DNA from 4 places in the Peribacillus sp. NPDC097284 genome. Region 3 is predicted to be linked to each of the others. Evidence: riboswitches for the same ligand, from Rfam matches in the RefSeq annotation. Region 3 holds a riboswitch; each other region holds the start of a gene.
What was found. A riboswitch is a leader RNA that binds a small molecule or an ion and turns the genes downstream of it on or off. The one in region 3 is predicted to bind S-adenosylmethionine.
Positions count from the first base shown of each region.

Region 1 (8,093 bases), on a different contig from region 3:
CGCAACACGGCTAAAAGAGCAATTGAATGAAAAGTCGATTATAGTTGACGAAGAACATCCTCTGTTCGTGTACTTACCTTGTGGTGTGGGTGGAGGCCCAGGAGGGATAACGTATGGGCTTAAACTGGCCTTTCAAAAAAATGTTCATTGCTTTTTCGCAGAGCCAACCCATTCACCATGTATGACGCTCGGGTTGGCAACAGGACTTCATGAAAAAGTTTCCGTGCAGGATTTTGGGGTGGATAATAAAACGGAAGCAGATGGCCTGGCAGTCGGTAGACCCTCCAAGTTGGTTTCGAATATGATGGACTCTATGTTGAGTGGAAGTTTCACGATTGGGGACGAAAGATTATTTGACTTCCTTCGAATGATGGCTAAAACGGAAGCTTATTATTTAGAGCCATCAGCCCTGGCAGGAGCATATGGACCGGTTCAAATATTCAGTAGGGAAGAAGGAGAAAAGTATATCATTAAGGAAGGATTGACAGGAAGGTTAAATCAGTCCACGCACATCATATGGGCTACAGGGGGAAGTATGGTCCCGAAAGAAATGATGGAAAGATACTTAACAAGAATGTAACAAAAAAAGAAGTTCAGTAACCATTCTGAACTTCTTTTTTTTTGTCGAATCCCCATGAAACCAGCAATAGTTGAATGGCTTTTTCCAGTTCCTTCTCAGGAATTCCTGCAAAACCAAGAATGATTTTGGGTGGACTTTCTTTCTTATGTTGAATGCTATAGGAAGATAGTCCGTAAATCTTAATATTAGCATTTGAAGCTCTTAGGATAAGATCCTCTTCATTCATACCATTTTTAACGATGAGGACGATGTGAAGTCCTGATCGCTCGCCAATTATCGTTATCTGCTGATGATGGGGTTTAAATAGTTCCAAAACCTTTTCCAACTTTCTACGATAAACTTTTCTCATTCGGTTTAAATGTTTCTCGAAATCTCCTTCTCTCATAAACTGTGTCAAAATATGTTGATCGATTCGGGAGACAGTTGAATGGTAAAAAGATAATTCCTCTTTATGTTTTTCTAGTAAAGCGAGAGGCAAAACCATATAGCTGACCCTAATAGAAGGAATCAATGATTTAGAAAATGATCCTAAATAAATCACTTTATCACCAGCATCCAAACTTTGTAGAGAGGGAATCGTTTTTCCACTATAACGAAATTCACTATCATAATCGTCTTCAATGATATAGCGGTTTTCCGTCTCTTGAGCCCAGTTCAACAAGCGAGTACGTCGGTTAACGGACAAAACCGTTCCATAGGGAAAGTGATGAGAAGGGGTTATATAAAGGACGTCAATATTGGATTGATCGATTCTATCCACCTTCACGCCTTCTTCATCCACTTCTAGTGGATACACATCATTTGGATAGCCTTTCAGAAGCCGTAAAATTAAATGGTATCCGGGGTCTTCGACACCATATACTGTTTTTTTATCAAACAGTAGTATCAGTTGTTGCAGTATAATCTCCAGCCCTGCACCGATAATGATTTGCTCGGGCACACACCGGACTCCGCGAGAATGGTACAGGTAATGGGCAATTTCACAACGTAACTCATATTCGCCTTGAGGGTCTCCTAGTAAAAGGAGTTCTTGATTTGATATGTCTATAGTGTTTTTTGTATATTTACGCCATTTTTCAAAAGGAAAATTTTCTGTATCTATCTGGCTGGGGTGAAAATGAAACAGGAAATCTTTCTTGTTATTGACCGTCTTTTCGACTGGAGCATTCACAGGTTGTGTGTATTCCAAATCCTCGGAAGTTTGAATGTAATACCCTTTTCTTGGGATGACTTCAACATAGCCTTCTGCACATAATTGCTCATATGCTGTCTCGACAGTATTTTGACTGATGTGGAGAAATTCCGCTAGTTTCCGTTTTGAAGGCAACTTTGTACCAAAAGGGAGCCGGCCATTTATAATTTCCGTTTTTATGTGTGAATATAACTGTTCATATAATGGCACTTCATCCATACGGTTTAAATTACATGCTAGCATATCCATTTTTTTTACCGACCTTTTCGTGGTTTCTATCTGACCCTATCATTTTCATTAAAACTGACACTTTCAATGTGGTCAACTATTTCTTATACTAATGAACAAATCTTAATTATGCAAATATTAGGGGGAAGAAGAATGGAAAAGCTTGTAGGAACCGACACAGTCAAAAGAGGAATGGCGCAGATGCAAAAGGGTGGCGTAATCATGGATGTCATAAATGCAGAGCAAGCAAGAATTGCTGAAGCGGCGGGGGCGGTGGCTGTCATGGCTCTTGAGAGGGTACCATCAGATATTCGTGCTGCAGGCGGTGTGGCAAGGATGGCCGATCCAAGGATCGTGGAGGAAGTGATGAAAGCTGTTTCGATCCCAGTGATGGCTAAAGCAAGGATCGGTCATATTGTGGAAGCGAGAATCTTGGAATCCATGGGAGTGGATTACATTGATGAAAGTGAAGTACTGACTCCAGCCGATGAAGAATATCATATTTTGAAAAGCGATTATATAGTACCTTTTGTATGTGGTTGCCGGGATTTAGGGGAAGCCTCCCGACGTATCGGCGAAGGGGCCTCGATGCTTCGGACGAAGGGAGAACCTGGGACAGGGAACATTGTGGAAGCTGTACGGCATATGAGAAAAGTTCAATCTCAAATTCGTAAAGTATGCATGCTGAGCGAGGATGAATTAATGACTGAAGCAAAAAATATTGGTGCTTCTTATGAAGTTCTGAAGGAAATCCGGCGCACAGGGAAATTACCTGTAGTAAACTTTGCAGCAGGTGGAATTGCGACTCCTGCAGATGCCGCCCTGATGATGGAACTTGGGGCAGACGGTGTATTTGTGGGCTCAGGAATCTTTAAATCGGAAAATCCCGATAAATTCGCTGCTGCCATCGTACAAGCAACTACATACTTCACCGATTATGATTTAATAGGCAAGTTGTCTAAAGAATTGGGAAGCGCGATGAAAGGAATTGATATTTCTAAGTTGGCCCCAGCTGAGAGAATGCAGGAGCGTGGATGGTAAACATGGTAACCATAGGTGTTTTAGGTTTGCAGGGTGCTGTAGAGGAACATATGAACCAAATCAAGGAAGCCGGTGAGCATGCGATATTAGTTAAGAACCCAGAACAGTTAAAGGATATCGATGGCCTGATCATTCCTGGTGGAGAAAGCACCACTATGAGAAAACTAATGGACCATTATGGTTTCATGGAGCCGATTACGGCATTTTTCGAACAAAAAAAACCGATTTTCGGAACTTGCGCAGGGATGGTATTAGTGGCAAAGGAAATGGTTAGTTTGGAACATCCCCATCTTGGTTTTATCAATATTACAGTAAATAGAAATGGTTTTGGTCGTCAGAGGGAAAGTTTTCAAGCACCCCTTATAGTTAAAGGAATGGAAGAACCTTTCATGGGTGTCTTTATCAGAGCACCTTTTGCCGTTGGCGTAGGTGAAGATGTGGAGATATTAGCAAGTTATGACGGGAAAGTAGTGGCGGCTAGACAAGAACAGGTTCTTGTCAGTTCGTTTCATCCAGAACTGACCGGTGATCAACGATTTATACAACTTTTTTTAAAAATGGTGAAAGACTCAATCAATCAATAGAGTTGAAAAGCTTTAAAAATCCTGCCCTAACGGGGCAGGATTTTTAGTCAATGGCATAATACAATTCTTATTAGTGTTTCAAAAATATAAATTCCAATCAAGTTACTTGACTTTTATTTTTCTGATAATTAAGATAATTAATTGAAGTTGCTTAACTGGAAAGGACCCAGATCCTTTGCAGATTTTACATACAGGAGGAATATATATGAGCGAAATTATAATTTTATCAGGCAGCCCTGCTATACCATCAAGAACAGATATTTCATTAAAATATATCCAAACGTTGGTGGAAAAAGAAGGATTTACGACGGACTATCATTCTATTACCGAGTTTTCTGCAAACGACTTATTCCAAGGTCGTTATGATAGCGAGGATATTCTAAGACTTTCAGAAAAGATTAAGCAAGCTAATGGTATCATTATTGGTTCACCTGTCTATAAGGCATCTTATACAGGAGTGTTGAAAGCTCTAATTGATTTATTACCCGAGGGCGCGTTTAAGGATAAGCCAGTTTTGCCCATAATGGTTGGGGGAAGCAACAGGCATTTATTAGCTATAGATTATGCGCTGAAACCTCTTATATCAATATTAAAAGGGGAACCGATGCAGGGGTTATACTTTGTCGATAAAGAAATCGATAAGCAGAATCCAAAACATCCGATTAAGGAAGTGGAATTACTTGATCGTACAAAGAGTCAAGTAAAGGAATTTGTAGAAGCCATACAAAAAAGAAGAAATTGATCATTTCTTCTTTTTATCTTGACCCTTCCCATCAACAAGTTAAGTTATTAGGCTACTTTAAAGGTTTATTCAAGCTTGTTCAGGATGAATGAACCTTTTTTACTGGCTTAACAAATCACTGTAACAAACTTGAACTATTTGTGTATAATAATTGAAGTTAAACCAAAATATTAAACCAAGTTAATTTATATGAAAACTCCATTGACAATGATTTGATATGTGTTAATATTTAAAATAATAAAACTTATCAAGAGCGACGGAGGGATTTGGCCCTTTGAAGTCCAGCAACCTGCATCATGAATGCAAGGTGCTACATCCAACAAAATGTCATCATTTTGGAAGATAAGGTAAATAAGATTACCTTATCAATCTTTCCATCTTGGCATGGAAGGATTTTTCTGATTGATTTTATTAATTTGGGGGAATTCATTTACAAGCTGATCATCTTACGACAAGCTAGTCGACGAGTTTTCTTAAAGGAGGAATAGCCTTGGAAAAGGAAAATCAGCTGGGGGAAATATTTGAAAGACTGCAAGAAATGCTAAAAACTATGAAATATGGATCCATAACCCTTATCGTTCAGGACGGTAAGGTTATACAAATGGAAAGAAACGAAAAATTGAGAATTAAATAAATGGACTGCTGACTAGAAAACTAGAGGTGGATTTAGCTGATATAAATAGGAAACTATTGGTTAAAGCCGCCTTTTTCATTATAAGAAATGGTGTTTCAAAGGCTTTCAAAGATATCTGCTGTACCATAGGGTGATTCTTAAAAGGGGGTATAGAGTTGGCAGAGCTAGTGGACTATGAAAATATTGATACAGCGACATTACCTTCGTTCCCGGAAGATAGCGATACAAAAGGCGCTTTAGAAGTATTGGAATGGGCAAATTCAGAGTACGGAGATAAACTCATTTATGCCTGTAGTTTTGGGATTGAAGGAATTGTACTGACAGATTTGCTGGCAAAGGTTAATCCTTCCGCCAAAATCGTATTCTTGGATACGGATGTTCATTTCGCTGAGACTTACCAATTAATCGAACAAGTGAAAAATCGTTACCCACGGCTTTCCATTGTAATGAAGAAACCGGAAATGACATTGGAAGAACAAGCCGCTGAATTTGGTGATGAATTATGGCTTCATGACCCAAATCAATGCTGTAACATCCGCAAAATTACGCCGCTCACTGAAGTATTATCAACAGCGACGGCTTGGCTCTCGGGACTGCGCAGGGAGCAATCGGAAACCCGTGCATTGACTGAATATATAAACAAGGACAACAAATTCAAATCTATCAAAATTTGTCCGCTCATTCATTGGACATGGAAAGATGTATGGCGTTATGCGCATAAAAATGGCTTACCATATAATGTGCTTCATGATAATGGATATCCAAGTATTGGCTGTAAAACATGTACAGCACCTGCCATTAATGCTGATGATCTTCGTTCAGGACGATGGCAAGGTGCCCAAAAAACAGAATGCGGATTACATTTATCATAATTATAAAAAATTCAGGGGGAAATCAGCATGACCATTAGCTTGCCGCACGGAGGAACATTAATCAATCGCTTTGAACCAGACTATGATTTAACTAAAATAGAACAATCCGTTGAAATTGATGAAATCTCATTAAGCGACTTGGAACTTATAGGGACTGGAGCATACAGCCCCATTGAGGGATTCTTTTCAAAAGAAGACTATCAAACAGTAGTAAAGGATATGAGGCTTAGCAGCGGGCATGTCTGGAGTATTCCTATTACATTACCACTTTCCGCTGATGTGGTAAACGCTCTTACAATCGGAGAAGAAGTAAAGTTAACTCATGAGGGCCAAACTTATGGAGTCCTTGCCGTTTCCGATATATTTACACCTGATAAGCAAGTGGAGGCAACTTTAGTTTATCAAACGGATGATGAGAATCACCCAGGTGTAAAAAATCTATATAATCGTGGCGATGTATATGTAGGTGGTAAAATCAAGCTTATTAAACGGATCGAGCGTCCATTATTCGAGGATCATTATTTAGACCCAGTTGATACCCGAAAAACATTTGAAGAAAAAGGGTGGAAAACGGTTGTCGGTTTCCAAACAAGAAACCCCGTTCACCGTGCCCATGAATATATTCAAAAAACAGCATTGGAGATAGTGGATGGCTTATTCTTAAACCCATTAGTTGGTGCCACGAAGTCCGATGACATTCCTGCTGACGTTCGGATGGAAAGCTATAAAGTATTACTTGAAAAGTATTATCCAAAGGACCGTGTCTCACTTGCGGTATTCCCAGCAGCCATGCGATATGCAGGACCTAGAGAAGCGATTTTTCATGCAATGGTTCGTAAAAACTACGGATGTACTCACTTCATTGTCGGGCGCGACCATGCAGGTGTGGGCGATTATTACGGTACGTATGACGCACAAAAAATCTTCGGGAACTTCACTTCTGATGAGTTAGGGATAACATTATTATTCTTTGAACATAGCTTCTATTGTAAAATATGTGGGAATATGGCTTCTGCAAAAACATGTCCGCATGGTAAAGAAGATCACGTCATCCTCTCTGGGACGAAGGTTAGGGAAATGTTACGGAATGGGGAAATTCCACCAGCGACTTTCAGCCGCAAAGAAGTAATCGAAGTATTGATAGAAGGGCTTAAGAAGAACGAGGTATATAACTAATTATTGTAAGTTTTAGAAGGAGGATCCTCATGAGTAAAAGTACTAATGTAACTTGGCATGATGCATCGGTAACGAAGGAACTTAGACGGAAGCAAAACGGTCATGAGAGCACGGTGATATGGTTTACCGGGCTTTCAGGTTCTGGGAAATCAACGATCGCCAATGCTGTTGCAAAAGAGTTGTATAATCGGAATATCCGAAATTATGTTTTGGATGGGGATAATATCCGTCATGGACTTAACAAGGATTTAGGCTTCTCAGAAAAAGATCGCACAGAAAATATTAGACGGATTGGAGAGGTCTCCAAGCTCTTCGTGGACAGTGGTCAATTCGTATTAACGGCATTTATATCACCTTTTCGTGCAGATCGTCAAATTGTTCGGGACCTGCTTGGAGAAGGCGAGTTTATTGAAGTGTACATAAAATGTCCACTTGAAGAATGTGAAGTCCGTGATCCAAAAGGCCTTTACGACAAGGCTCGTAAAGGTATCATTAAAAATTTCACTGGAATCGATTCTCCATATGAAGAACCGGAACATCCGGAAATCGTATTGGAATCCAGTCAGTTTAGTGTAGAAGAGTGCGTCGAACAGGTTATAGACTATTTGACAACAAAGAGAGCGATTTAACCTAGGGGGAAAAGAAATGGTGTACGAGAAGATTTGGGCGGACAATCCAGCGCTTGCCAAAAACAAAATGGAAATTCGGAAACTGGAAAAAGATGCTTTGAAGATTTTTGACGATATTCCTCATTACGCGGCAAATGGATTCGATTCCATCCCTAAAGAAGAATGGGATGTGTTCAAATGGGCAGGTCTTTACTTACAACGTCCTAAAGAAGCTGGTTATTGGATGATGCGTGTTGTGATTCCAGGAGGGATTCTCACATACGACCAACAGATCACCCTTGCAAATATTGCTAAGGATTATGGCCGCGATGTCTATGACATCACTACACGGCAAGCTATACAATTTCATTGGTTGACGATAGAGCAGGTCCCTGATATATTAAATCGTCTAGATCAGGTAGGATTGACAACAGCG
Region 1 covers NZ_JBIWCZ010000003.1:311,101-319,193, forward strand. The annotation lists gene ACIQXU_RS09510 (D-serine ammonia-lyase) at 1-580, shown strand, start outside; gene pdxR (MocR-like pyridoxine biosynthesis transcription factor PdxR) at 594-2,021, opposite strand; gene pdxS (pyridoxal 5'-phosphate synthase lyase subunit PdxS) at 2,154-3,041, shown strand; gene pdxT (pyridoxal 5'-phosphate synthase glutaminase subunit PdxT) at 3,044-3,625, shown strand; gene ssuE (NADPH-dependent FMN reductase) at 3,831-4,367, shown strand; SAM riboswitch class I at 4,609-4,716, shown strand; gene ACIQXU_RS09535 (YezD family protein) at 4,885-5,001, shown strand; gene ACIQXU_RS09540 (phosphoadenylyl-sulfate reductase) at 5,169-5,873, shown strand; gene sat (sulfate adenylyltransferase) at 5,901-7,049, shown strand; gene cysC (adenylyl-sulfate kinase) at 7,079-7,678, shown strand; gene ACIQXU_RS09555 (nitrite/sulfite reductase) at 7,695-8,093, shown strand, end outside.
Region 1: it holds a riboswitch for S-adenosylmethionine, as region 3 does, so the genes downstream of both, ACIQXU_RS09535 (YezD family protein) here and ACIQXU_RS14115 (methionine ABC transporter ATP-binding protein) in region 3, are expected to answer to the same signal.

Region 2 (8,093 bases), on a different contig from region 3:
TAGCTTCTTTCAATATCCCATTTAGATTTTTTCCTTGCTTCGCTAACCATTCCGTCTGATCTATCGGTAATAGTAGTTTAAGGTTTATTCTTTCATTTGGCATTTCCACTTTTCTTATTTCTTTCAGAGTAATGCCCTCTTCAACATTCGGGAAGGATGTTTCATTCTCATGTACTATCTGGAAATCTTCATAGCCTTCTAGATCATATATCTCACAATATAGGTTAAGCTGGGGCAATCCTTCCCCCACTAAACCACGCAGATGCATAATCGCACTGATTTCTTTACCATCTTCCAATTTTATTTCGATAATTAAATTTTCGTTATTGCCGAATTTTTTTAACACTATTTCACTCACTATTATATCCAATTCCAATGTATACCTTGAATCTGTCTCGAATATATATATAGCACTATTAAACATAAAAACACTTTCGCCATCTATTTTTACTGACTTAACCTTGCGCATACACACTCCACTTTCAAGTATTATTCTCCATGAATTAAATGACGGTTATCATGATGATAAAGAAAATCTATAATTTAAAGTGATGCTCACTGTATTACCTATTCAACCATCAACCGTGATTCCAGATACTTATCCAACTTCTTTTTTACACGTTGAAGTGCATTATCTATTGTCTTTACTTGAACATTCAATTCTAGTGAAATTTCCAAGTAGGTCTGTCCGCCCATATACAAGCCCACGACTGTACTTTCCAGGTCACTAAGGAGTTCCGTTAATTTCAGTTCAATTTCACTGAATTCTTCTAATCCTATTAAAATGGCAACCGGATCCATCTGCTTTTGCTCAGGAACGACATCAATAAGAGCTTGCTCCGATTCCCCTTGGTAAATAGGTCTAAACAGTGAAACATAGGTATTCAAAGGAGAATGCTTTTGTCTAGTGGCCGCTTTGACAGCAGTGATAATTTGTCTAGTAATGCAAAGTTCAGCAAATGACTTAAAGGAAGCCGAATTTTTGCAATCTCGATAATCCCGGATAGCCTTATACAGTCCAATCATGCCTTCTTGAAAAACATCTTCCTTATCTCCACCCGTTAGAAAATACTTCATTGCTTTAGTTTTGACAAGACCTTTATACTTCGTAATTAATTGATTCAGTGCCTCATCATCACCATCTTGAAATTTGCCTATCAATATTGCATCTTCCATTTGTGTAGGGTTTTCTACTTTTTCCTTATCGAGGATCATACTCATTTTTATTCCTCCACTCACTTAGTTGAGCACCAAATAACTACAAGGTTGCGTTTTAGCTTCAAAATATTGGTAGAGCCTTATAATATTATAGTATCTCAGCTACATAATTAAAGATACCCTTAAATACCGACATTTTCCAACATTATTATATATTACCAATAAATAAATAGGAATATTGAATTATAAATTGGTCCATTTTATAAAGGTATTTATTCACAGGGTAATAGAATATTAGAAAGAGACATAACCTGGATTAAGATGTGTGGTTATATTGGGCTATCAAGAGGTATAAAAAAAGACCTCGAAATAGTATCGAGGTCCCTTTTGTCCATAATTTAGATTCTATTTGAATTCCTTTTTACTGGATTCTTCCACGTAATCGGTTGGTTCACCCCAGCATTCAACATTTTTCAATCCCTTAATGTTACTTACATGGAAAACGGGATTCTTGCCATCTTTCTTTTGCTTTTGATAATCAGCAAGTGCGGCGAAAGCTATTTTCCCTAGCAAGGCTATGGCTATCAGGTTTATGATGGCCATTGATCCCATCAACAAATCTGCTAGATTCCATACAAACTCGAGCGAAGCCATTGATCCGAATATGACCATTCCAACGACTGCTGCACGATAAATATTTATCCAAACTTTCTTTTCATTAATAAAACTGATATTGGATTCTCCATAATAGTAGTTTCCAACAATCGAACTAAACGCAAATAATAGGACAATAATGGCAAGAAAAATCCCAGCCCAAGATCCTAAACTCTCGCTAAGAGCATTCTGCGTAAGAACAATTCCATCCGTTTCCTTTGATGAATATAGGCCGGAAAACAAGATGATAAAGGCCGTCGAGCTACATATGATGAGCGTATCAACAAAAACGCCTAGTGACTGGATTAGACCTTGTTTTACCGGATGGGTGACATCTGCTGTAGCACCCGCATTAGGTGCGCTCCCCATTCCAGCCTCATTTGAGAACAAGCCACGCTTGATTCCGTTCATCATGGCTGCACCCAGTGCACCACTAGCAATCTCCCTTAATCCATCGAATGCACTTTCAAAGATTAAAGCAAGAACACTAGGTAACTCGGTTATATTTAATATGATGACAACTAAAGCTACTAACACATAAGCTCCTGCCATGATTGGCACGATGACTTCAGACACTTTAGCAACCATCTTAATTCCGCCAAAAATGATAACAGCCGTTATGATAGCCAAAATAAGTGCAGTAATCCATTTATCGACCCCAAAAGATGCTTGGAATGCGCTTGTAATCGTATTGGCCTGTACAGAATTGAAAGCAAGTCCAAAAGTCAATGAAATCAAAACAGCAAACGTGATACCCATCCAACGTGCATTTAATGCTTTTTCCATATAATATGCTGGACCACCACGGAATGCTTCTCCGTCTTTGACCTTGTAAATTTGAGCAAGTGTACTTTCAATGAAAGCAGAAGCAGATCCGATCAATGCGATTAACCACATCCAGAAAACTGCTCCCGGACCACCAGTTGTTATGGCTATAGCCACACCTGCCAGATTCCCCGTTCCTACCCGGGAAGCCGTGCTGATACAAAAGGCCTGAAACGATGATACACCTTTCTTATCTGCTGTAGCACCTTCTCCTAATAACCTAATCATTTCTTTCACCATTCTAAATTGTACGAATTTAGTCCGAAAAGAAAAATAAATGCCCATTCCAATTAATAATATAATCAGTATAGATGACCATAATAAATCATTTGTTTCAGTAATAAACTTTTCTACTATCTCCATTTTTAAACGAACCCACCTCTAATTATTTCAATACAATACCTTTAGAGTTCCCGCTTTTACAAAATAGTAAACACTTAAGAATAAAAATGACTCCGTATATTGTATGTAATTATACTATTTTAATATTATTGAAGGAGGTTATTAGTTTTTTGGAATATTAAAGAATTAAAGATTTCGTCTACACTTTCCATTCGAAGTCACTTACCTTACCCTAAAAAAGCCCTGGAGACAATGCTCCAGGGCAACATTCATGATTCATCGATACTCTTCCAACCATACTATTTTTATTTCTTCTTAGAGAACCGGGGAAAACCTATTAAAATGGCTATGATTCCTGAAATCCCGATCAAGACTGGATAGAAAGAATAGGGTAGGATACTGATAGGAGAGATGTGTGCAACACCGGCAGCTAAAAGTAGTTGTGCCCCGTATGGCAATAATCCTTGAATACTACAAGCGAAAACATCGAGCAAGCTGGCAGATTTCCGGGGATCAATTTCATACTTTTCGGCAATGTTTTTTGCGAGTGGACCAGCAATGATGATGGATATGGTATTATTTGCCGTTGAAAGATTCGTTAAAGCAACCAATCCCGCGATGCTGAACTCTGCACTTTTTTTTGATTTGCTCTTTCTCGTCACGAGGTTCAGTAGATAATCGATGCCACCGTTATGTTTGATAACCGAAACCATGCCTGCAATCAAGATTGCTAAGAAGGAGATTTCATACATCCCAGCCATTCCATCTCCTGCTTTTTGAATAACCTCCATTGCATGATAACTACCATCCGCTAAACCGATGATTCCAGCAAAGACAATGCCGATAGAGAGAACCAAGAATACATTGATTCCCGCTAATGCTGCCACTAGAACACAAAGGTAAGGTAGAATTTTGACCCAACTGTAGGCTTCTCCAGAGATTGTAGCTTGTTCACCCATTGTCAGAAAACCAAGGATAACACATGTAATTATCGCAGCAGGTAAAACAATAAAAAAGTTCACTTTGAATTTGTCTTTCATTTTCGTTCCCTGTGTACGTACAGCTGCTATAGTCGTATCCGAAATGAAAGAAAGATTATCACCGAACATGGCGCCACCAATGACCGCAGCCATGGAAAGGGCAACTGAAATATCGGTTTGTCCACTAATTCCTACTCCAATTGGTGCTAAAGCTACTATCGTTCCCATACTTGTCCCCATAGATAATGAGATAAAACAGGCGATAATAAATAACCCCACCATTAATAGATTTTGCGGAACGATCGAAAGTGCTAGATTCACCGTAGACGCTACGGCTCCCATCCCATTTGCCACTTCCGAAAAAGCCCCAGCCAATAGGAATATGACAACCATCAACATAATATTTGAATCCCCGGCACCTTTACAAAAGATTTCTACTTTGTGATTGAATGATTCCTTTCGATTCATTGCCAGTGCCGCAGCAGATGCAATGGCAATGGCAACAATCACTGGAAATGTGTAAAAATCTTTTGTAATAACACCTGAACCTATAAATAATATCAAAAAAACGATAAACGGCGTTAAAGCCCATGGATTCCCTTTATTGTCTAAACTCATGATGTACACCTCTTTATTATTTTTGCATGGTAATGGATACTCTTTTTGGACTCTCTAAATTTTCCGGCATCCCTTCATTTTAATATGGGCTTGATTATAAAATCAGTAACATACCATCAAGAACAGATTCCTATCCTATGAGTACAAAAAGACCTCTTCCGTTTTATTACAAGAAGAGGTCTTTTAATCTATAAACACTCCTCTTATCTTTCAGGTCGATCGCCTGCTGGATTTGGCACAGCACTCTAAATAAGTCTGCTGCCGAGACATCTTCGGGCCAGTCCCTCAGTCTCTCTTGATAAGAAGTAAGAAATATTCATTTTTTCAAAGCAAATATAAGAGTACAGCATTTTAAGAGTTTTCGCAAGGTAAAGTATTAAAGATTTTTATAAACTTATTGAATGCATTAGTTTTTAGTCTTCGGGGCGTAAAGGTAGCTAGTGTGAAAGCACATGACACTTCACTCTTCTACACTGATGGGTACTACTTTCCCATCTTCTACCGCTCCTACAACGACTTTTGCTGCGAATCCACCATTTTCGTCAATCGAAGGTATATTATAAATTTTCTGTTCAGGTGCCGTATTTGTCAGCCCATCCTGCATATGTTCACGGATGGCTTTCACATCATCGACTGTTCCTGCCGCTTTCATTGCCTCCACAAAGGCATACATAGCAATGTAATTCAACCCCACTTCAGAACTAGCATCTTCCTTATAAATTTTTTTATATTTATCAATGAATGCCGGTGCTGCTTCTTCATTGGAGTTGATAAGCGGAAGAACACCTATCGAACCTTCCAATGTTTCGTATGAACCGGCAATAGGCTTCATTTGATCCAGTTTCGCCTGGTCCATAATAATGAAACCGCCTTTAAAACCTAGTTCTCTTGCTTGTTTTGCAACCTTGGCCGTAGGCTCTGACGCCCCACCGATGAAAAGGACATCAGGCTTTTCTTTTAGAGCATTTGTAACAGTCGTGAAGAAATCCGTTTCTTTAGAAAAATCAATTGAGGCATTATAGACGACTTTACCACCTTGTTTTTCCCAATGAGGAAGTAGGTTTTCCGCCCAGTCTTTCCCGTACTGGGAAGATGGTGGCAATGCCGCAATCTTTTTGCCGAAGTTTTCCATTGCATACGTAGAAAACGGTTCAATATACCCTTCATAATTTGGCGGGATCCTCACTGTTAATGAATTTCCGCTTTCCGTGATAGCTGGTTCACTCGAATAGGCACCGATGATGAAATTCTCTTTTTCGTTAAAAACCTGTAGGGCGAGTATCCCTCCGCTATGAGGAGTGAAAATAATCGGAGTTTTATATTCCTGGATTAAACGTTTAGCATTTGAACCCGTTTCATTCGGTAAGTACTTATCATCCAACGAAACCAGGTTGAGCGTATATTTTTCCCCTTCCACTTCGAATCCACCGGCATCGTTTATTTCATTTACAGCCATCTCCATACCATTTAACGTTCGTTTTCCATATAAGGCTGCTGCTCCACTCAAAGGGCCGCTAAAACCGATATTGACAACATTCTTCCCTTTACTGGCCTTTCCTCCCCCACTTGATGCAGGGCTGTCTCCCTTGTTACACCCCACTAGTGCCGTTAGGACGAGTAATAGCATTACAAAGAATACACTCAACTTTTTCATAAAAATCCCCCATTCATTTTTAAACTCTTATGCTCCGATATAGGCTTTCCGTACTTCATCGTTAGACAATAATTCTTTTGCGGTCCCTTCAACGACAATTTCCCCATTTTCAAAAACATATCCTTTATCTGCAATGCTAAGAGCAGCATTCGCATTCTGTTCGGCTAGTAGAACGGTTATTCCTTCCCGGTTTATTTCTTCGATGACTTGGAACATCTGTTCAACAATCAAAGGAGCGAGGCCCACAGAAGGTTCATCTAGCATCAAAAGCTTCGGTTTAGACATCAAAGCCCTGCCAATGGCCAGCATCTGTTGTTGTCCACCACTCAGGCTTCCGGCTTCATCATGGAGTTTTTCTTTTAAAATAGGAAATAAATGATAGACATTTTCCAACGAGGACTTGATTTCCATCTTTTTTTTTCGATGTACGTAAGCTCCCATCTTCAAGTTTTCCTGGACAGTCATCTGAGGAAACAGTTTCCGCCCTTCTGCACATTGCACGATTCCAGCTTGGACATTCTTATCCGGAGCCCTACCTCCGATAGCCAGTTCCTCAAAATGAATTTCACCCTGAGCCAGCTTGCTTATGCCGCTGATAGAACGGAATGTCGTGCTTTTACCTGCTCCATTCGCCCCCAATAGAACGACAATTTCTCCCTTTTCCACTTCAATATTCACTTGCTTAATCGCAGTGAAGCTCCCATAACATACAGTAACATCAGTTAACTTAAGCACTAGCACTACCTCCTAAATAGGCTTTAATAACCGCCTCATTCCCCCTGATTTCTTTTGGAGTGCCCTCAGCAATTTTTTCCCCGTAATTCAGGACCATGATATGGTCAGCTAAGTTCATGATCATATGCATCTTGTGCTCGATCAAGCAAATCGTGAAGCCTGACTGATTTAACTCCTTGATCAGTTCTGTAAGCCCTTCTGTTTCATCAGGGTTTATGCCGGCAGCCGGTTCATCAAGAAAGATGATTTCCGGATCCGTCGCAAGGGCAAGGGCAATCGCCGTCCTCTTCTTTTCCTCTTGAGAAATACTCGAGACCATCTTATTTGCCGCATCCATTAAGCCGACAATTCTCAAAACTTCCATCGCTTTATCACGACAGGTCTTTTCCTCCCGTTTTAACCTCTTCGTCCTTAGGATAGCATCTACCAAATTCGATTTAGTGCGAAGCCTATGTCCGACAATCACGTTATCCAAGATGGTGGATTGTTCAAAAAGACTAGTCGTTTGGAATGTTCTTGCTATGCCAAGTCCCGCTATTTCATTGGCAGGAAGCTTCGTGATGTCTTTCCCTTTGAAGAGGACTGCTCCAGAACTTGGACGATGGAAGCCGCTGATCAAGTTGAAAAACGTAGACTTCCCGGCTCCATTAGGCCCGATAATCGCATTGATCTTTCCTTTTTCAATGGTGAAATCCACATTTTTTACAGCTGCCAATCCCCCGAAACTCTTTGTTAAATTCTTCGTTTCGATAAACATCTTCATCCCTCCTCCGCATTAACCGGAACGTCCTTACTCATAATCAGTTGTTTCTTATCTCTTCGTTTAATTTTCCAATCAAAGAATGCACCCGAAATACCGCGTGGATAGAAAATGATGATCAACGTAAGTAAAGGTCCAAAGATCAACATTCGATACTCTTGGAGAAATTGTAGATTCTGGGATAGTATGACGAGAAGCAAAGTTCCAACCAAAGGTCCCGATAGAGTTCCTATTCCGCCGACCAGTAGATACATCAACAAGTCGAACATTATGGCCGTAGACCCGATATCCGGTCCGATAAACCGCACGAATGAAGCATATAAGGCACCTGCCAAGCCTGCAAAAAATGTAGAAAGAACAAATGCGG
Region 2 covers NZ_JBIWCZ010000005.1:28,562-36,654, forward strand. The annotation lists gene ACIQXU_RS11760 (hypothetical protein) at 1-469, opposite strand, end outside; gene sigH (RNA polymerase sporulation sigma factor SigH) at 568-1,221, opposite strand; gene ACIQXU_RS11770 (alanine/glycine:cation symporter family protein) at 1,564-3,000, opposite strand; gene ACIQXU_RS11775 (Na+/H+ antiporter NhaC family protein) at 3,285-4,577, opposite strand; SAM riboswitch class I at 4,778-4,882, opposite strand; gene ACIQXU_RS11780 (ABC transporter substrate-binding protein) at 5,038-6,231, opposite strand; gene ACIQXU_RS11785 (ABC transporter ATP-binding protein) at 6,259-6,966, opposite strand; gene ACIQXU_RS11790 (ABC transporter ATP-binding protein) at 6,959-7,723, opposite strand; gene ACIQXU_RS11795 (branched-chain amino acid ABC transporter permease) at 7,726-8,093, opposite strand, start outside.
Region 2: it holds a riboswitch for S-adenosylmethionine, as region 3 does, so the genes downstream of both, ACIQXU_RS11775 (Na+/H+ antiporter NhaC family protein) here and ACIQXU_RS14115 (methionine ABC transporter ATP-binding protein) in region 3, are expected to answer to the same signal.

Region 3 (8,093 bases):
TTCCAAGTAGTTTGGGTAGTGGAGGTGTTTGGACTTTGGAGTGATGGAGTGTCAAAGAGTAGCGTAAGCAAACGGATTTCCTCCGCCGATATGTCTGAGCGGGGAATGCCAATTGTATGGCCGAATGGATCTTCCAACCAGAAATATGCCGAGATGTCCTGTGCATCCTTTTTATCTGAAAGGGAGTTTGGGAATGTATGTTTAAGCTTATTAAGCATCATGTTCACCTTCTTTCCATTCCATTATATCCAAAAAGGGCAAAGCGGAAAAGAAAACAATGACTGCGTTCATAGGTATTGTTAATCAGTAAAGGCCTGCCCCAGACAGGAGCAGACCCATACTTGCTGTTTCCTTATTTCATCCAATCGGGTTTACCGAAGCCTTGGAACTTGTCATCAATCACCTTTTCGAATTCGGCACTTTCTACAACTGATTTGATATCTTTTGCAAATTGGGCGTCTTTATCCTTAGTGTTTACAGCCACGACATTGCGATACGTATCTGGCATGTTTTCTAATGCAAGAGCATCTTGAAGGTCCATTTTGGCGGCAATCGCAAAATTACCAGGAACGGCCGATAGGTCAACACTGTCCGTTGCACGAGGTAATTGTGCCGATTCCAGTGGTTCGAATTGAATGTTCTTCGGATTCTTTGTTACATCTTTCTCAGATATTCTTAATGGGTCAACATCCGGATCCACTTCAATCAGGCCCTCATCCAATAAAACTTTAAGTGCACGGGAGAGGTTGACTGGGTCATTGGGAACGGCGATGGTCGCACCATTTTTAATATCGGCCAATGATTTGTATTCCGTGGAGTAAATGCCCATCGGTGCCGTTGGAACAATAATAAGGTCAGAGAGCTCTAAGTCATGTTCCTTTGAAAAATTATCCATATACACTTTATGCTGAAAGAGGTTGGCATCGATCGAACCATTACCAAGTGATTTATTCGGCTGGATATAATCACTGAATTCGACGATGTCCACTTTGTAGCCAAGGTCTTCAAGTCCGGGTTGTATGGCCTCTATGACCATGTCGGCATAAGGGCCAGTCGTTGCCCCAATTTTTAATTCTTTTTTGTCCTCCGTTTTAGTTGTCGCATCGTCATTTCCGCAAGCTGACAACCCAAGGGCTAATGCACATATAGATAATAATGAAGTGATTTTTTTCATGAAAAATTCCTCCTTGTTTAATGTAGTGTCATCGTTAACATTATGAATCTTATCGTTTGTTTACATAGTGAGAGGCCTTATCGCCTATCATTTGGATGATTTGGACAAGACAGATCAGAACGACCACCGTTGTGATCATGATCGTGTTGTCATAACGGTAATAGCCGAAACGAATCGCGAGGTCACCGATTCCTCCTCCGCCGATTGTTCCTGCCATAGCCGAGAAGCCGATGAGTGATATCGTCGTTAATGTCACGCCTTGGATGATTCCAGGCCTTGCTTCAGGAAGAAGCACATCCTTGATGATCATCCATGGGGAAGCGCCCACTGCAATGGCGGCTTCGATCACTCCCTTATCTATTTCCCTCAATGCAGATTCTACGATCCTAGCGAAAAAAGGAATGGCGGAGACTGATAGGGAAACGGAAGCCGCTAGCGGTCCAATTGTTGACCCGGTAAGGAATTCGGTTAAAGGAAGCAAAGCGACTAAAAGAATGATAAACGGAATCGAGCGGACTAGATTAACCACGAAACCGAGGGATCGATTCAACGTGATATTTTCAAAGAACAAATTCCTGGTCGTCGTAAACAGCAACACTCCTAGAGGCAGTCCAATCAGGAGGGCAACCGCAAGGGAAATTCCGACCATATAAATCGTTTCCAGAAAGGCTTTATTAAGGTCAGGCAAAATATTGATGATGGAATCAAGCAGTGACATGCTTTAACACCTCCACAGATTGGGTCCGGCTTCTTATGTATTCAAGGGCTACTTGCACTTCTTCAAGCTCACCAATCAATTCGATGATCAAGATTCCTAGAGGAAGATCCTGGATATATTCAATTTTCCCGTGCAGGATATTCCCTCTGACAGAATAGTTTTGTAGAGTATCCGAGAGAATCGATTCACCAGCGGTTTGCCCTTCAAATTGTATTTTGATAATCGTTCCTTTGTTTTCCCTAATAAGGTGGGGAGGAAGTTCAAAATCCAACACGCTACTGATGAACTGCTTAGTCAGTTCTTGTTTGGGTTGTGAAAATATTTCATAAACAGGGCCATCTTCAATAATTCGTCCATCTTGCATGACGGAGACACGATGGCACAGTTCCTTGACCACTTCCATTTCATGGGTGATCAACACGATGGTGATGCCCAGTTCTTTATTGATCTTTTTCAACAACTGTAAGATCGACTTCGTAGTGGTTGGATCAAGGGCTGATGTCGCTTCATCACATAATAGGACGGTAGGGTCATTCGCTAAGGCCCGTGCAATGCCTACCCGCTGTTTTTGTCCGCCACTGAGTTGAGCCGGATAAACATCTTTTTTATCCCGAAGGCCAACGATATCCAAAAGTTCCAGAACGCGGTTAGTAATGACCTCCTTTGGTTGATGGGCGGCTTTCAAGGCGAAGGAGATATTGTCAAAAACCGTTTTGGAACTGACTAGGGAAAAATGCTGAAATATCATGCCGATTTTCTGGCGTTGTTTGCGAAGCTCCTGGCTTGATAAGGTTGTTAAGTCGACGCCATCGATGATGATGCTACCATTGGTCGGACGCTCAAGAAGATTCAGACAGCGAATCAATGAACTCTTTCCCGCGCCGCTATACCCGACAATCCCATAAACCTCTCCCGTTTGAATGGTTAAAGATACATTATCCACTCCGATAACTCGGGTATTCTTCGAGATATATTCCTTTCGAACTGAACGAATTTCAATCATGATGCTATCCTCCTTATACATAAAAAAGCTACCTCTATCATTCAGAAAGAGGCAGCGAAATTATATCCCGTCTTATCTTTCAGAATGGTATTTCATTCTGCAGGAAGGGGCACCATTCCCGATGTGGGGCGGTTGCCGGACGTCATAGGGCCTGGTCCCTCAGTCACTCTTGATAAGTTAATTACTATTTTAGTATTTTATTATTTTTTTAATATAATCTATATTATTTGTTAAATACAGTAATGTCAATTATTTTTTGAATTTTATCAAGATTATGAATCAAACGATCTACTTGCCCAGATTATAGTGGCCATTTGCTAAGTTACACGGAACGTCCCGGATCTTACATGGCCTGTCTGCGTAAGAATATGGACTTTGATCACTCCCATCATTAGAAAAAATATTATACTTGTAAAAAGTATGGAGAGATAATACATTTATTGTAAGTAAATTAGAAAATAAAGGATGATGAGTTTTTCCAAAAAAATGATTGGGGTGGAAAGTCATGCTGGAAATGAAAACGATAAACGATGTGGTTTGCGTAAAAGGGACACCGGAAGGAAACAAATCAGGCATGAGCGTGAATGTGTTCTTAACCGATGGCATGTTAGTTGATACGGGGGCAAAAATCTTGTTGAAGGAACTTACTCCATTCTTTGAAACCGCTGATTACGATATGGTTGCGCTGACGCATTATCATGAGGACCATACGGGTGGGGCCGCATGGATACAGGAACATAGGAACGTTCCCATCTATATTCATCCGATGTCCCTCGATATTTGTGCAAAGGATGCAGAATATCCCGATTATCGTAGAGTTTTTTGGGGAGATAGGGATGCCTTCAAGGCAGAACCATTAGGAGGGATCGTCCATTCACGCACTCAAACATGGGAGCCAATCTTTACGCCAGGGCATTCGAGGGACCATATGGTTTACCTGAACCATAGTAATGGTATGCTGTTTTCGGGTGACCTGTTTGTAACGCCGAAAACGAAGCTCGTTTTAAGGGAAGAATCTATCCCGGTCATCATGGAATCCATCAAGAAACTGCTTCAGTATGATTTTAAAGAGGTCTTTTGCTGCCATGCCGGATATGTCCCGAACGGAAAGGAAATGTTTGGAAGAAAGCTCAGTTACTTGGAAAATCTGCGCGGTGAAATTCTGCGTTTGCATGATCAAGGATTGGAAGTCCATGAAATTCAGCAAAACGTGTTGCCTAATCGGTATCCGCTTATCGAGATATCCGGTCATGAATGGGATTCGGAGCATATCATTACATCGATACTGAAAGAGAGTAGGGTGTATTCAGAGGACAGGAAGAAATGATGAATAGGAGGAAAGAGGATAGATAGGGCCCAAGAACAAGGCAGGAGCCTCATTGTAATCCTAGTGAAAATTTGATACAGTTAAACTGAAAAATAGTATTTCGTCTAGAAATGGGTGCAGATAAGAAAGTGTAGCTTATCTGCTTAAAAGGGAAGTCGGTTAGAATCCGACGCTGTCCCGCAACTGTAAATGAGAGCGATTCGAAGGAATGCCACTGTCTTTTTTGCAAGAAAAGATGGGAAGGTTCGAAAAGCGATGATCATGAGCCAGGAGACCTGCCCGTTTTTAGCACAACGCCAGAAACCTACGAGGATAGGGGGTGTTAAGTGCGAAAAATTAGCAAGAACATGCTTTCTTATTTTTGTAGAAAAATGGGGAATCATGGTCATTTTTGTTATGTTTCGTTTGCACTCTAACAACTTCTGAATGGGAAGTTGTTTTTTGTTTTTTACAAGTCCATATTGGACAACATTCAAAAAGAATCCTGCTAATTAGACAGGACAGCTATCATAGGGGGCCATATCATTGTTTGGTACAGTTGAGCATTTTACGGACTATTTAAAAGCGCAAATCATGCGTAACTTTTGTGTGGAAGAAATGATATCTTTAGATGATTGCCGAGCAAGCTTGATTGAGGAAATCCAGGTTCATGGCAAAAACGTAGAAGATAGGAAAGAATACGAAGCAAATCTTGAAAGAGCCTTTAGCCAAGTGAATCTAGAAATATTCGGCTATCAAGAAATCAAGTAAAGAGCCACCCATAAGGGAAGCCCTTGTTTTCAATCTTTATTGATGTTCGGTTCCGTTTCATCATGAAAGTCATGGGCTTCCTCAATGTTCAAGGTGTCCGCGGCTTCATAGACGTTTCCGCCAGCAAGTCCTTCATTGATGATACGGTCGATATCGAGATATACAGAATCCTTACCGTCATACTCGGTATCCTTCAGAAATGTAATCTTTTCTTTATCCAAATGAAATCCCTCCTTGGCTTTTTATTAGTGTTAGCCAAAGAGGGATTCTTTATTCTATTTAGTCGTACACGTGGTACACCATTAAATCATGAATCATGCCCTTGAGTTTTTCTTCCTCTGACTCTACAGGCGGATTGGTTAACCACTCAATGGACCCATCTTTATGATAGAGGGCTTGGACGGCCAATTTATTGAAGTAAAAGGAAATCTTCCAGCCAGGTAAATTCTTGTGCAACGGCTTCCATTGAAAATGCGTAATCATATGTATAACCTCCATATCGCTGTTTCTCATTTCATTATAATGGAAAAAGCAGGATGGAGGTTATTTTCTTATGTGATTCGGAAAAGTTAATTCAATGAACAGGTTTTTTAAATGTAGTAGGCGGCTCGCTTCAATTTCCTCTTCATCAAATTGCATGGGTTTTGAATTGACTTCATAAATGAATAGAGCACCGGATGTATCTTCCCCGATATCAATGGAGAATTCCCCAAGAAAGCCAAACTTCCTGGAGAGGATGATTCCACATCTTTGCGCAATGTTCGCCAACTTCCTGTTTAACGGCCTCGTTTGTAGCTGCTGATAGGGAAAAAGCTTTCCCCCCCTTGGTGTATGGGTTGTGATTTCCTGGGTTTGCGACATCCTCACGCCCTTGCCGGTCACTTTATAAAACCCATTTTCATAATGAACAAGAATACGGTAATCGTATCGGTGTCCATTCAGTTTCTTTGGAATGACCGCTCGTTGGGCTAGATACCCCCTCTTTTTGAGCGACGCCTTATTGGCTTCCCAAAACGCGGAGAAATCAGAATACAATTCCTGATGTTTCAGGCTATTGAATTGGAGGGTGCCATCAGGTTTTTCTAGCAGGGTGTAGATGCCCTTACCTTGGCTTCCTTTGCATGGTTTCAAATAAATATGTTTGTGGAAATGTAAGAAGTCCGCTAGTTGGGTAGGGTCGGATAGGTCTATGGTCGATGGAAGATGGCGGGCTAGAGATCCATCTTCCGTCAATGCTTCGTACATCAAGTACTTATCCAAAAAATGAGGGTTGAATAAAGTGATGCGATGTTCTTTAAAAAAGGAAAGGAGTTCTTGAAAACTTTCCGATGCTTCGAATCCCCTTTTGGGAATGCGATTATAAACGATATCGGGCAGTGGTAATTTTACCTCATTCCATGTGTTCGTTTGTGAAGAAAAGATGAAGCCTTTCATGTAGTTGGAAAGCAAGGATTCAACCGTGAATACATAGGCCAATATCCCATGATTCGATAAATATTGAGATAAATTCTGAAAAAGTGTCAAATTCCCCCCTATACCTGATTCCTTCTTTGGATCTAGAGAGGTCAAGATACCAACGACTAGCACCCGGTTTCCCGGAAATAAAGTAATCGGAAAAAGTGTCTGATCCTGGGTGTCCTGCTTAAAAGGGATTTCCTCATTCGCGGCTCCCGCATATAGCTGCATATCTTCCTCGTTATGGCTCCATCTCTCAGAGGGAACATCATAAAAAATGTTCATTTCTGTGTACCAATCGTTTGTGAAATCGTCTGTTCGGTAAGATAAATGGCATAATCAAGGCTGAGCTTCCTGGTTAAAAGTTCAAATTCCTTTAACTTTGGATGGGAAAAGATAGAACGGCCTGGTTTAGAATTAGCTTCGAACATCCATACTTGCCCTTTTTTATCCAATCCGAAATCGAAGCCGATTTCTCCTATGATGCCATCTAGGTGCTCCTCGATGCTTTCACTTAATATAAGAGCGGCTTCTGATAGCTTTTCCTCGATCCGTTTAGCTTCTTCGTCATCTCCGTATAGTTCGGCAACCGTCTTGATGACCCCGCCGCTTTTAATATGGGTCGTCACACTGCCAGCCCCGGAAACTTTTGCGGCGATGGCCGTCACTTGCCAAACCCCATTGCTGTCCTTGTTCGTATGGACCCTGAAATCCACTGGCCGCTTTGAAGAGCGGATTAACGGGATGCCTTGTTGAACGATCAGGTTCTCAAGCGGTCGATTATGAAATACATGTTTGAGGATGGATTCGAGTGTGGAGAACTTTTGTAATTTGTTTTCCTGTTCCTCATTTTTATACCGGCAATAGTAGACATTTTCATGCTTATCATACAGAATTTGATGAATGCCGAGGCCAAGGCTACCATGAATGGGTTTGATATAGACTTGGCGATAATGCGACAGAAGCGTCTCGACGACGGATAGAGATTGAAAAGGGTAGGTCTCCGGTAAAAATGGCAAAGCCCGATCATCCGCATTCAACCGTTCGTAAACATCCCATTTATTGAAGAAACCAGGATTGTACCAAGGAATCTTATATTCCTTTTGGAACTTTTGCTTCACTTCCTTTGGCCCCTCACGGTTTTCCGTCATTCGGTTGGGGAGCCGGTCATATACGACGTTGGGAAAAGGGAATTCGTTGATCTGCCAGTTTTCCTTCTCATATACATATCCTTTAATCGTTTCTTGATCCCAATTGATGACATTCTCACCGAAAACAAAGGGGATACAACCGGTTGTTTGACTGAGAGAAAGTAATTTCGAAAAAAAGCCGGAACGTTCCCCAAGCGGTTTATTGGAAATGCCTGTGAAGCCTGATGAGAAAATTCCAATGAGTGGGCCGATATGAAGGCTCTTCCCGTATATAAATAAATGAAGGGGAGTATCGATCTCGTTGAACATCAAAGAATCGGCAAGACTATTCGAGAGTACGATGGATTGCTTGATGGCTGGATTTGGCTTGACGGCTGCAGGGCAGGAATGCTGCCCAAAATAAATTAATTCGATATCCCCCAATTCCCCAAGGTCAGACGGATAAAAAAGGACGTGGCCGGGGATGTTGGCAATCTCTGCAGGGTATGTCTTTCGCATGGGTCATTCACCTGCTT
Region 3 covers NZ_JBIWCZ010000007.1:63,026-71,118, reverse strand. The annotation lists gene ACIQXU_RS14130 (PucR family transcriptional regulator) at 1-218, opposite strand, end outside; gene ACIQXU_RS14125 (MetQ/NlpA family ABC transporter substrate-binding protein) at 353-1,174, opposite strand; gene ACIQXU_RS14120 (methionine ABC transporter permease) at 1,224-1,892, opposite strand; gene ACIQXU_RS14115 (methionine ABC transporter ATP-binding protein) at 1,879-2,895, opposite strand; SAM riboswitch class I at 2,965-3,074, opposite strand; gene ACIQXU_RS14110 (MBL fold metallo-hydrolase) at 3,401-4,222, shown strand; cobalamin riboswitch at 4,318-4,519, shown strand; gene ACIQXU_RS14105 (hypothetical protein) at 4,748-4,972, shown strand; gene ACIQXU_RS14100 (hypothetical protein) at 5,002-5,193, opposite strand; gene ACIQXU_RS14095 (YheE family protein) at 5,252-5,455, opposite strand; gene ACIQXU_RS14090 (YheC/YheD family endospore coat-associated protein) at 5,516-6,658, opposite strand; gene ACIQXU_RS14085 (YheC/YheD family endospore coat-associated protein) at 6,709-8,076, opposite strand; gene ACIQXU_RS14080 (YheC/YheD family endospore coat-associated protein) at 8,080-8,093, opposite strand, start outside.

Region 4 (8,093 bases), on a different contig from region 3:
ATACCTATACATTCATACATCTTTAATTAAGGGGGCGATGATTTGCGAGAAATTGAGGTTTTTATTGATACTGAAGAGATAGCGGAATTCTTTTACCAAGAATTATTAAAGCGGGGCTATCTTCCAAAAGAATCTGAAGTTGAAGATCTTGCTGACATCACATTCGAATACCTTCTTGAAAAATGCATTATTGATGAGGAAGTCGATGAATGATGTATCATCAATCAATGGGCAGTTTTCTTGCCATTACTCCTTAAAATCAACCAAAAAGACGGCGGGTTTCCGCCGTTTTGCTGCGTTCCACCGATCACTTAAAGAGTGTTATATCCTACTTCCTGCAGTAGATAAAGAAGTTCTATTTTCCTAATATGGGGTTGGTATGTTATAGTAATTGGGAATGTCATTTCAACCACTTCAAGGAGGGAATTTTAAGAATGAGCGTACATATTGGTGCTAAAGAAAATGAAATTGCGGAAACGGTTTTGCTTCCTGGGGATCCGTTACGTGCAAAATATATTGCTGAGACGTTTTTAGAGGATGCTAAATTATACAATGAAGTTCGTAATATGTTTGGGTATACAGGAACTTATAAAGGAAAACGCATTTCCGTTCAAGGTACAGGAATGGGTGTCCCTTCGATTTCGATTTATGTAAATGAATTGATGAATAGCTATAATGTCCAAAAACTTATCCGGGTTGGGACAGCTGGTGCCATTCAAAAAGATGTGAAGGTCAGAGATGTAATCCTGGCTATGAGTGCCTCTACAGATTCACAAATGAACCGCATGACATTCGGTGGCGTTGATTTTGCTCCTACTGCTGATTTTGATTTATTGAAAAAAGCTTATGATGCAGGGGTGGACAAAGGGTTGCAATTGAAAGTCGGAAACGTATTTACCGCAGATCAATTCTATAATGATAATAGTGAATTGGAAAAGTGGGCCAAGTACCAAATCCTTGCTATAGAAATGGAATCAGCTGCATTATATACACTTGCTGCTAAGTTTGGTCGTAAAGCATTATCCGTTTTAACGATTTCCGACCATCTTTTAACAGGTGAGGAAACAACCTCCGAAGAGCGCCAAACAACATTCAATGAGATGATTGAGGTTTCTTTAGAGGCAGCGATTCAAGACTGACCATAAACGTTGGATTTACGGGTAGCCAGGAATGGAAGAAATTAAGATATTTAGTTTCTTCCATTCCACGGAGTCCGTATTTTTGCACGTATATAGAATATGGATAAAGAAAAGGTCTCTATAAGAAAGCTGGATTGGAGCAAGATGGTAGGCACTTACATATCATTCAAAAAATTTGATAACTAAAGTTTTCCGATTTGCTAGAAAGCTGATAAAATAGGATGTATTAGTTAATATTGTCATGAAGAATGAAAGTGGTGAGGCTTCAGTGGAAGAAGAAAATCAACAACAGCCCAAAGATGAAGGCAAAATTGTGAAAATAAAAAAGTTTACGTTTATTATGGGGATTTTCTTACTCATATTTTTGACAGCAGGGATAACTACAATCGCGTTGACCTTTGGCGATGAAAAAGTAGAGTCACTTGCACCGAGTAATCATCCTGAATTTGAAAAGTTATATTCTACATATGATACGATCAAAGATAATTATTATGAAGAAATCGATGAGAACACGCTCGTGGATGGAGCTATAAATGGAATGATAGAATCGTTGGATGATCCTTATTCCTCTTATATGGATAAGAAAGAAGCCTCCAGTTTCCATGAGAGCATCTCTTCTTCCTTTGAAGGAATAGGTGCTGAAATCCAAGAGAAGGATGGACAGATCATGGTGGTTTCCCCTATTAAAGGATCACCAGCTGAAAAAGCCGGAGTCCGGCCTAATGATATTATACTAAGTGTCAATGGCAAAAGCCTTGATGGCTTAAGTTCTTCGGAAGCTGTCTTGAAAATCAGGGGGAAAAAGGGAACAAAAGTGGAGCTTGCCATTTCAAGGGCGGGTGAAAAGGAACCGATTACTTTGTCCATTAAGCGTGATACCATTCCGATTGAAACGGTTTATTCAGAGATGCTTGATGATGGGATTGCCAAAGTGCAGGTTACAAGTTTTTCTGAGCATACGGTGGAAGAGCTGAATACGGCACTTGAAGACATGGATAAAGAAAAGATGAAAGGCCTAATATTGGACTTACGTGGAAATCCGGGTGGATTGCTTGACCAAGCGATCGCGATGGCAAACTTATTTATCCCGAATGGGGAAGTCATCCTTCAGGTCGAGGATCGAAAAGGAAAAAGAGAAGTCTATAAATCCCAGAATAATGGTGAGTTGAAGCTACCAGTGGTCGTATTAATTGATGATGGAAGTGCAAGTGCATCTGAAATCGTTGCCGCCGCTGTTAGTGAATCTGCGGGTATTCAGCTTGTAGGGGTAAAATCATTCGGAAAGGGGACCGTGCAAAAAGCCGCAGACTTTGATGATGGTTCCAACTTTAAGTATACAGCACAAAAATGGCTGACTCCGAAAGGCAATTGGATCCATAAAAAAGGGATTGAACCGGATATAAAAGTCAAGCTTCCCGAGTATGCCAATCTTCCATATATCTCTCCTGATAAAGGATTGAAAGTATCGGATTCCTCGAGTGAAGTAGAAGCAGCGGAGAAAATGCTGAAAGAAGCCGGGTATAATCCAGGAAAAGTGGATAAGTATTTCGATGAAGAAACAAAGGTAGCGGTCAAGGAATTCCAAAAGGATCATAAGATCAAAGAAACAGGTGTCATTAAAGACGATACAACCGTTAAATTGATGGAAGTCATTAGGGATAAAATCCTTAAAAATGATACTCAAGTGAAAAAAGCGGTGGAAGTATTGAAAAAGAAAATCAAATAATCTTTTATAAAAACAAGCGGCCCATCAGCAAGCATTTATTGCTGATGGGCCGTTTTTCGTGTGCTTGACTTAGGTGTGTGTGTAATCCATAAGGTGACCATGGAAGAAGTACCAATGGGTGGGGAATGGAAGGGTACCCATGATGAAGTAGAATTTGAAGAAAACGAGCGGTAAACCCTGCTTGAGGAACATGAACTTTCATACAAGGCTAAGAATAATTACTACCGAAAAGCGGCAGAAAAATCAAAGAAGGCTAGATGCCACTCTGACTAAATTCTGCGATTATATCTATCAAAAAGAACCTCGTCAGAATAAATATAACAGGAGCAACTGAATGGGTTTCCAAGGTTAATCGTGAAAAGAATGAAGGGGCTGTCTAATAAGTCCTTATTCCAGTGAATTTCGCAAAAATAAAGAGGCAGAAATGTTGTTAAATCAACGTTTCTGCCTTTTACTATTTATTCAATTTCGGTGTGTAATTACACCTTTTGGGACAGCCCCTTGATCAATCCTTTATAAATAATTTCATTTTACAAAAAGCGGGATATTACTCCTGTAATCAGGTGAAATGATGCCATTTTCGGTAATGATGCTTGTAATAAGAGAATGGGGCGTAACGTCAAAAGCAGGATTGAATGTCTTCACATTTTCTGGTGCTATCCTGACTCCTTGTATAGAAGTGATTTCATCCCCATTCCTTTCTTCGATTGGGATGGAGATACCCGACTCGAGAGATAAATCGAATGTACTTGATGGTGCTGCTACATAGAAAGGAATATCGTAATGCTTAGCTAATATCGCCAAACCCAATGTACCAATTTTATTGGCTGTATCACCGTTTGCCGCAATACGGTCTGCTCCGACTATAATGGCTTCGATTTTTTTATGATGAATGGTGTGGGCTGCCATATTATCCGAGATTAATGTAACGTCCACTCCAGCTTGCATAAGTTCCCATGCGGTGAGTCGTGCCCCTTGCAAGACAGGTCTCGTTTCACAGGCATAGACCTTTATAGGAAAGGATCTTTCCTTGGCCAGGTGGAAAGGTGCGAGGGCAGTTCCGTACCTTGCAGTGGCTATCCCCCCAGCATTACAATGGGTTAAAATAGAATCACCCTCGTTGAATAAAGACAATCCGTATTCACCAATTTTTCGGCACATCTCCACATCCTCTGAAAATAGCTTTTTTGCTTCAGCAACAAGAGCGCTTTTGGCTGAAGCTATGCTATTGGCTGCTTGTAGAGTATTCTCCATTCTTTTCAGTGCCCAAAAAAGGTTGACCGCTGTTGGTCTTGAAGAAGCGAGTGTAGTAACATGTTTCGTGACATTGTGTTTAAATTGCCATAAATCCGTGGTATTTTCCTGGATTGCACCAAGAGCAACGCCAAATGCTGCAGTTAGCCCGATAGCGGGGGCACCACGGACCTTCAAGGTCAAGATGCTGTCATATACATCTTTAACCGTAAAAAGTTCAATGAATTCTATTTTTGATGGCAAGGCCTGTTGATTCAATAAGGTAATATGGGTATCATTCCATTGGACGGAATAGGGTAGTGGCGTTGTAGTTGTCATATGTATATCTCCTTATAGGGCTGAATAGGAAGGCAATGTATATTGCTTTACGGCTTCTATCACTGCTGAAATATTCAGTTCTTTCCGATTTTTGATTATATGGGCCCCGATTTTCAAGGTAGCCGTTTTAGCTGTAATTCTAGTTTCTTTATTCTCAATGCCATTTAAATCAGCAACATGAGATAGGCCAATGGTTCTTCGAATTAGTTCACATCCTGCAAAGCCATATGCATCACCTTTAAACTTGTTGAGTACATATGGAAGATAACCTTCGATCTTACTGTAAGGACTTTTATTTTCAGAATTCCACAGGTTCGTATAGGTTTCTTCAAATGTATTCCAAAATTCCTGAAGATGAGTAAAGATTTCTTCCTTCCCAGTGGCCTCGCGTGTTACTGCCTGGAATAGGAGATTCGCCATGTATTGTCCAAGGTCAAATCCAACAGGACCATAAAAAGCGAATTCAGGGTCAATTACCTTTGTTTCTGTATCACTTGCAAATATACTTCCCGTATGTAAATCGCCATGAAGAAGGGCCTCCTGCTCGGATTCGAAGCTTTGTTTTAACTTAGCCACTTCCAGTATTAAATCAGCATCTTTCCATATAGACTTGGCAGCCTCCAGCAACTCAAGCTCAAACTCGCCTGGATGTTCCTCCAAAAAAGGATCCGTGAAAATGAAAACCTCAGTAATCTTGCAGAGTTCTGGATTCGTGAAGTTCCGGGCAACCTCTTTTTTCGCTGCCGGTTCCAAATGAAAATCAGACGTATAAAAAGCGGTCTTTGCAACAAATTCACCAATGTGTTTGGATAATAGAGGGAAATGATCTCCTTCAATTAATCCGGTCCGGGCGATTTTCAAGTGTGATAAATCTTCCATGACGGTGATTGCAAGCTGTTCATCAGAATAATAGACTTGTGGGACAAGTTCGGGACAATAGCTTCTGAATTGAATTAATGCATTCGCTTCGATAGCCGATCTTTTTAAAGTCAATGGCCAGCTTTCACCAAGAACCTTTGCGTAAGGAACTGCTTGTTTGATGATGACTCCTTTATTTGTTACGGGATTTGTAACGTGAAAAACATAATTTAAATTTCCGTCACCGATTTCATTACATAGTAATGAGTCATCTGAATGCAGTAACCCAAGTTTCTTCGTTAGGTCAATTGCCGTTTCGTTTGTCAATAGCTTGAAATTTGATGGTTGAGTCATTGTTATCCCTCCAAGTACATTAAAAAATATGAAAAGGCCCCTTTCCCATAGAAAGAGGCAGAAGCTTCACTTCGAACCTCTTATCTCCCAGAAAGAATTCTTTCTGGTGGATTTGGCACCGTGCTCTGTGGATATAATCCGGCGGAATTCCCGCCCCATTTCACAATGGTATTACAGTCGGTTGCTGGGCTTCATAGGGCCTTTATCCCTCAGCCTGCTCTTGATAAGAGTATTGTATTTATTTTCAGAAAATTAATCTCGAATGAATGATATCAATATTTCAAATAGTTTGTCAATGGTAAATTAATAAAACTCGGGCCGCCGATCTTCGAAAACGGGTATTTTATTTCTTGCTTCTCCTACTTTTTCTAAGTCAAGGGTGCCGAGTAGAAGTTCTTTTTCTTCACCAGCCTCACAAATGATTTCTCCCCACGGGTCGATGATGATGGAATGTCCGGCAAAATGATTATTTCGGTCAGAACCGGAACGATTCACAGCCACAACGAATGCTTGATTTTCGATTGCCCTGCTGATTAACAGTGCCCTCCAATGATGGAGCCTAGGCTTTGGCCACTCGGCGGTCACGAAGATAACCTCCGCACCTCGTACCGTATGGGCCCGTTGCCATTCTGGAAAACGGATATCATAGCAAATGAATCCGGCGCAAATCTTTTCATCGAGGGAGAATAAGCCATCTTTTTTGCCAGGTTGTAAGTAATGGTGTTCATCCATCAATTGAAACAGATGGAGTTTATCATATTCTTTAACCAGTTTGCCTTCTTTATCGATGATGAGCATTGTGTTATAGATGCCTTCCTTAGTTTTCTTTGCAATCGAGCCACCGATTATGTTAATGTGGTGTTTTTTTGCAAGGGCTTTTAGAAAGGTAATGGTTTGTTCTGCTTCTTCGTCTGCAATTTCATGTAATCTCGTTAAGTCATAGCCGGTTGTCCATAGTTCCGGCAGCATGACGATGTCCGGTTTAGACTGTACAGCTTTTTCAATCCATTGTTTTGCCACCTGGAAATTTATATCTGGCTGTCCAAAGGCAATGTCCATTTGTAAACAGGCGATTTTCCATTTCATCATTTAAAACCTCCATATGTAAAAAAGTACTTTACAAGATTAAGATAAACATATATCATTTGTGACTATAATTTCAAGAAATTTCAGAGAAGGTGCAAAGATGGTGCAATTCGAAAAATCCAGACTTCTTCAAGAGCTTCCAAAGCAGTTTTTTGCTTCTTTAGTCGAAAAAGTTAATAACATAACATCAGAAGGCAAGGATGTCATTAATCTTGGGCAGGGAAATCCAGACCAACCGACTCCTGAACATATCGTGAAGAGCCTGCAGACAGCAGCAGGAAATTCCATGAATCATAAATATTCTCCTTTTAGGGGGCTTCCCTATTTAAAAGAAGCTGCGGCCCTCTTTTATGAACGTGAATATGGCGTCAAGCTAGATCCTAAAACGGAAGTGGCGATTCTTTTCGGTGGAAAGGCTGGTCTAGTCGAATTACCGCAATGCTTATTGAATCCAGGCGATACAATTTTAGTGCCTGATCCGGGCTATCCAGATTACCTGTCAGGTGTAGCGTTAGCCCAAGCTAAAACGGAAATTATGCCCTTGACGGAAGAAAATGATTTTCTTCCCGATTATAAGGAAATAGATAAAGAGGTTTTTGACAAAGCGAAGATGATGTTCTTGAATTATCCCAATAATCCCACAGGAGCATCGGCGTCAGCAGAATTCTTCGAAGAAACGGTTTCCATGGCAAAAGAACACTCGATATGTGTGGTTCATGATTTCGCATATGGTGCAATTGGGTTCGATGGGAAAAAACCGGTAAGCTTCCTTCAAGCAGAAGGATCAAAAGAAGTGGGGATAGAAATTTACACCCTTTCTAAAACATATAACATGGCGGGGTGGAGGGTTGGCTTTGCGGTTGGCAACCAGAGTGTCATCGAATCGCTTGAATTATTGCAGGATCATCTTTACGTCAGCCTTTTTCCCGCAATACAAGAAGCCACGGCATGCGCTTTACTGGATTCACAAGAGTGTGTGAAGGAACTCGTGAACATGTACGAAGGACGACGAAATGTATTTATTGAAGGGTTACGATCCATTGGATGGGATGTCCAGGCTCCAGATGCTTCCTTCTTTGCTTGGCTAAAGGTCCCGGAAGGATTTACTTCAGCGAGCTTTGCAGATCATTTACTGGCACATGCCCATGTAGCAGTTGCACCAGGAAATGGTTTCGGTGAATTTGGTGAAGGATACGTCAGGGTGGGACTGCTCACTTCAGAAGACAGACTCCAAGAAGCGGTAGAAAGAATTCGTACATTGAATATATTCAAAGAAAATCAGTGAGATATTGAATAGTTTGAACATTATACCTATTGACAAAGTATGAATTGCGTGAAAGAATATAAAAAAGAATTCT
Region 4 covers NZ_JBIWCZ010000003.1:99,612-107,704, forward strand. The annotation lists gene ACIQXU_RS08525 (YozD family protein) at 43-213, shown strand; gene ACIQXU_RS08530 (hypothetical protein) at 206-367, shown strand; gene deoD (purine-nucleoside phosphorylase) at 435-1,139, shown strand; gene ACIQXU_RS08540 (lmo1851 family serine protease) at 1,408-2,865, shown strand; gene mtnA (S-methyl-5-thioribose-1-phosphate isomerase) at 3,391-4,437, opposite strand; gene mtnK (S-methyl-5-thioribose kinase) at 4,450-5,655, opposite strand; SAM riboswitch class I at 5,727-5,879, opposite strand; gene ACIQXU_RS08555 (carbon-nitrogen family hydrolase) at 5,953-6,735, opposite strand; gene ACIQXU_RS08560 (pyridoxal phosphate-dependent aminotransferase) at 6,836-8,020, shown strand.
Region 4: it holds a riboswitch for S-adenosylmethionine, as region 3 does, so the genes downstream of both, mtnK (S-methyl-5-thioribose kinase) here and ACIQXU_RS14115 (methionine ABC transporter ATP-binding protein) in region 3, are expected to answer to the same signal.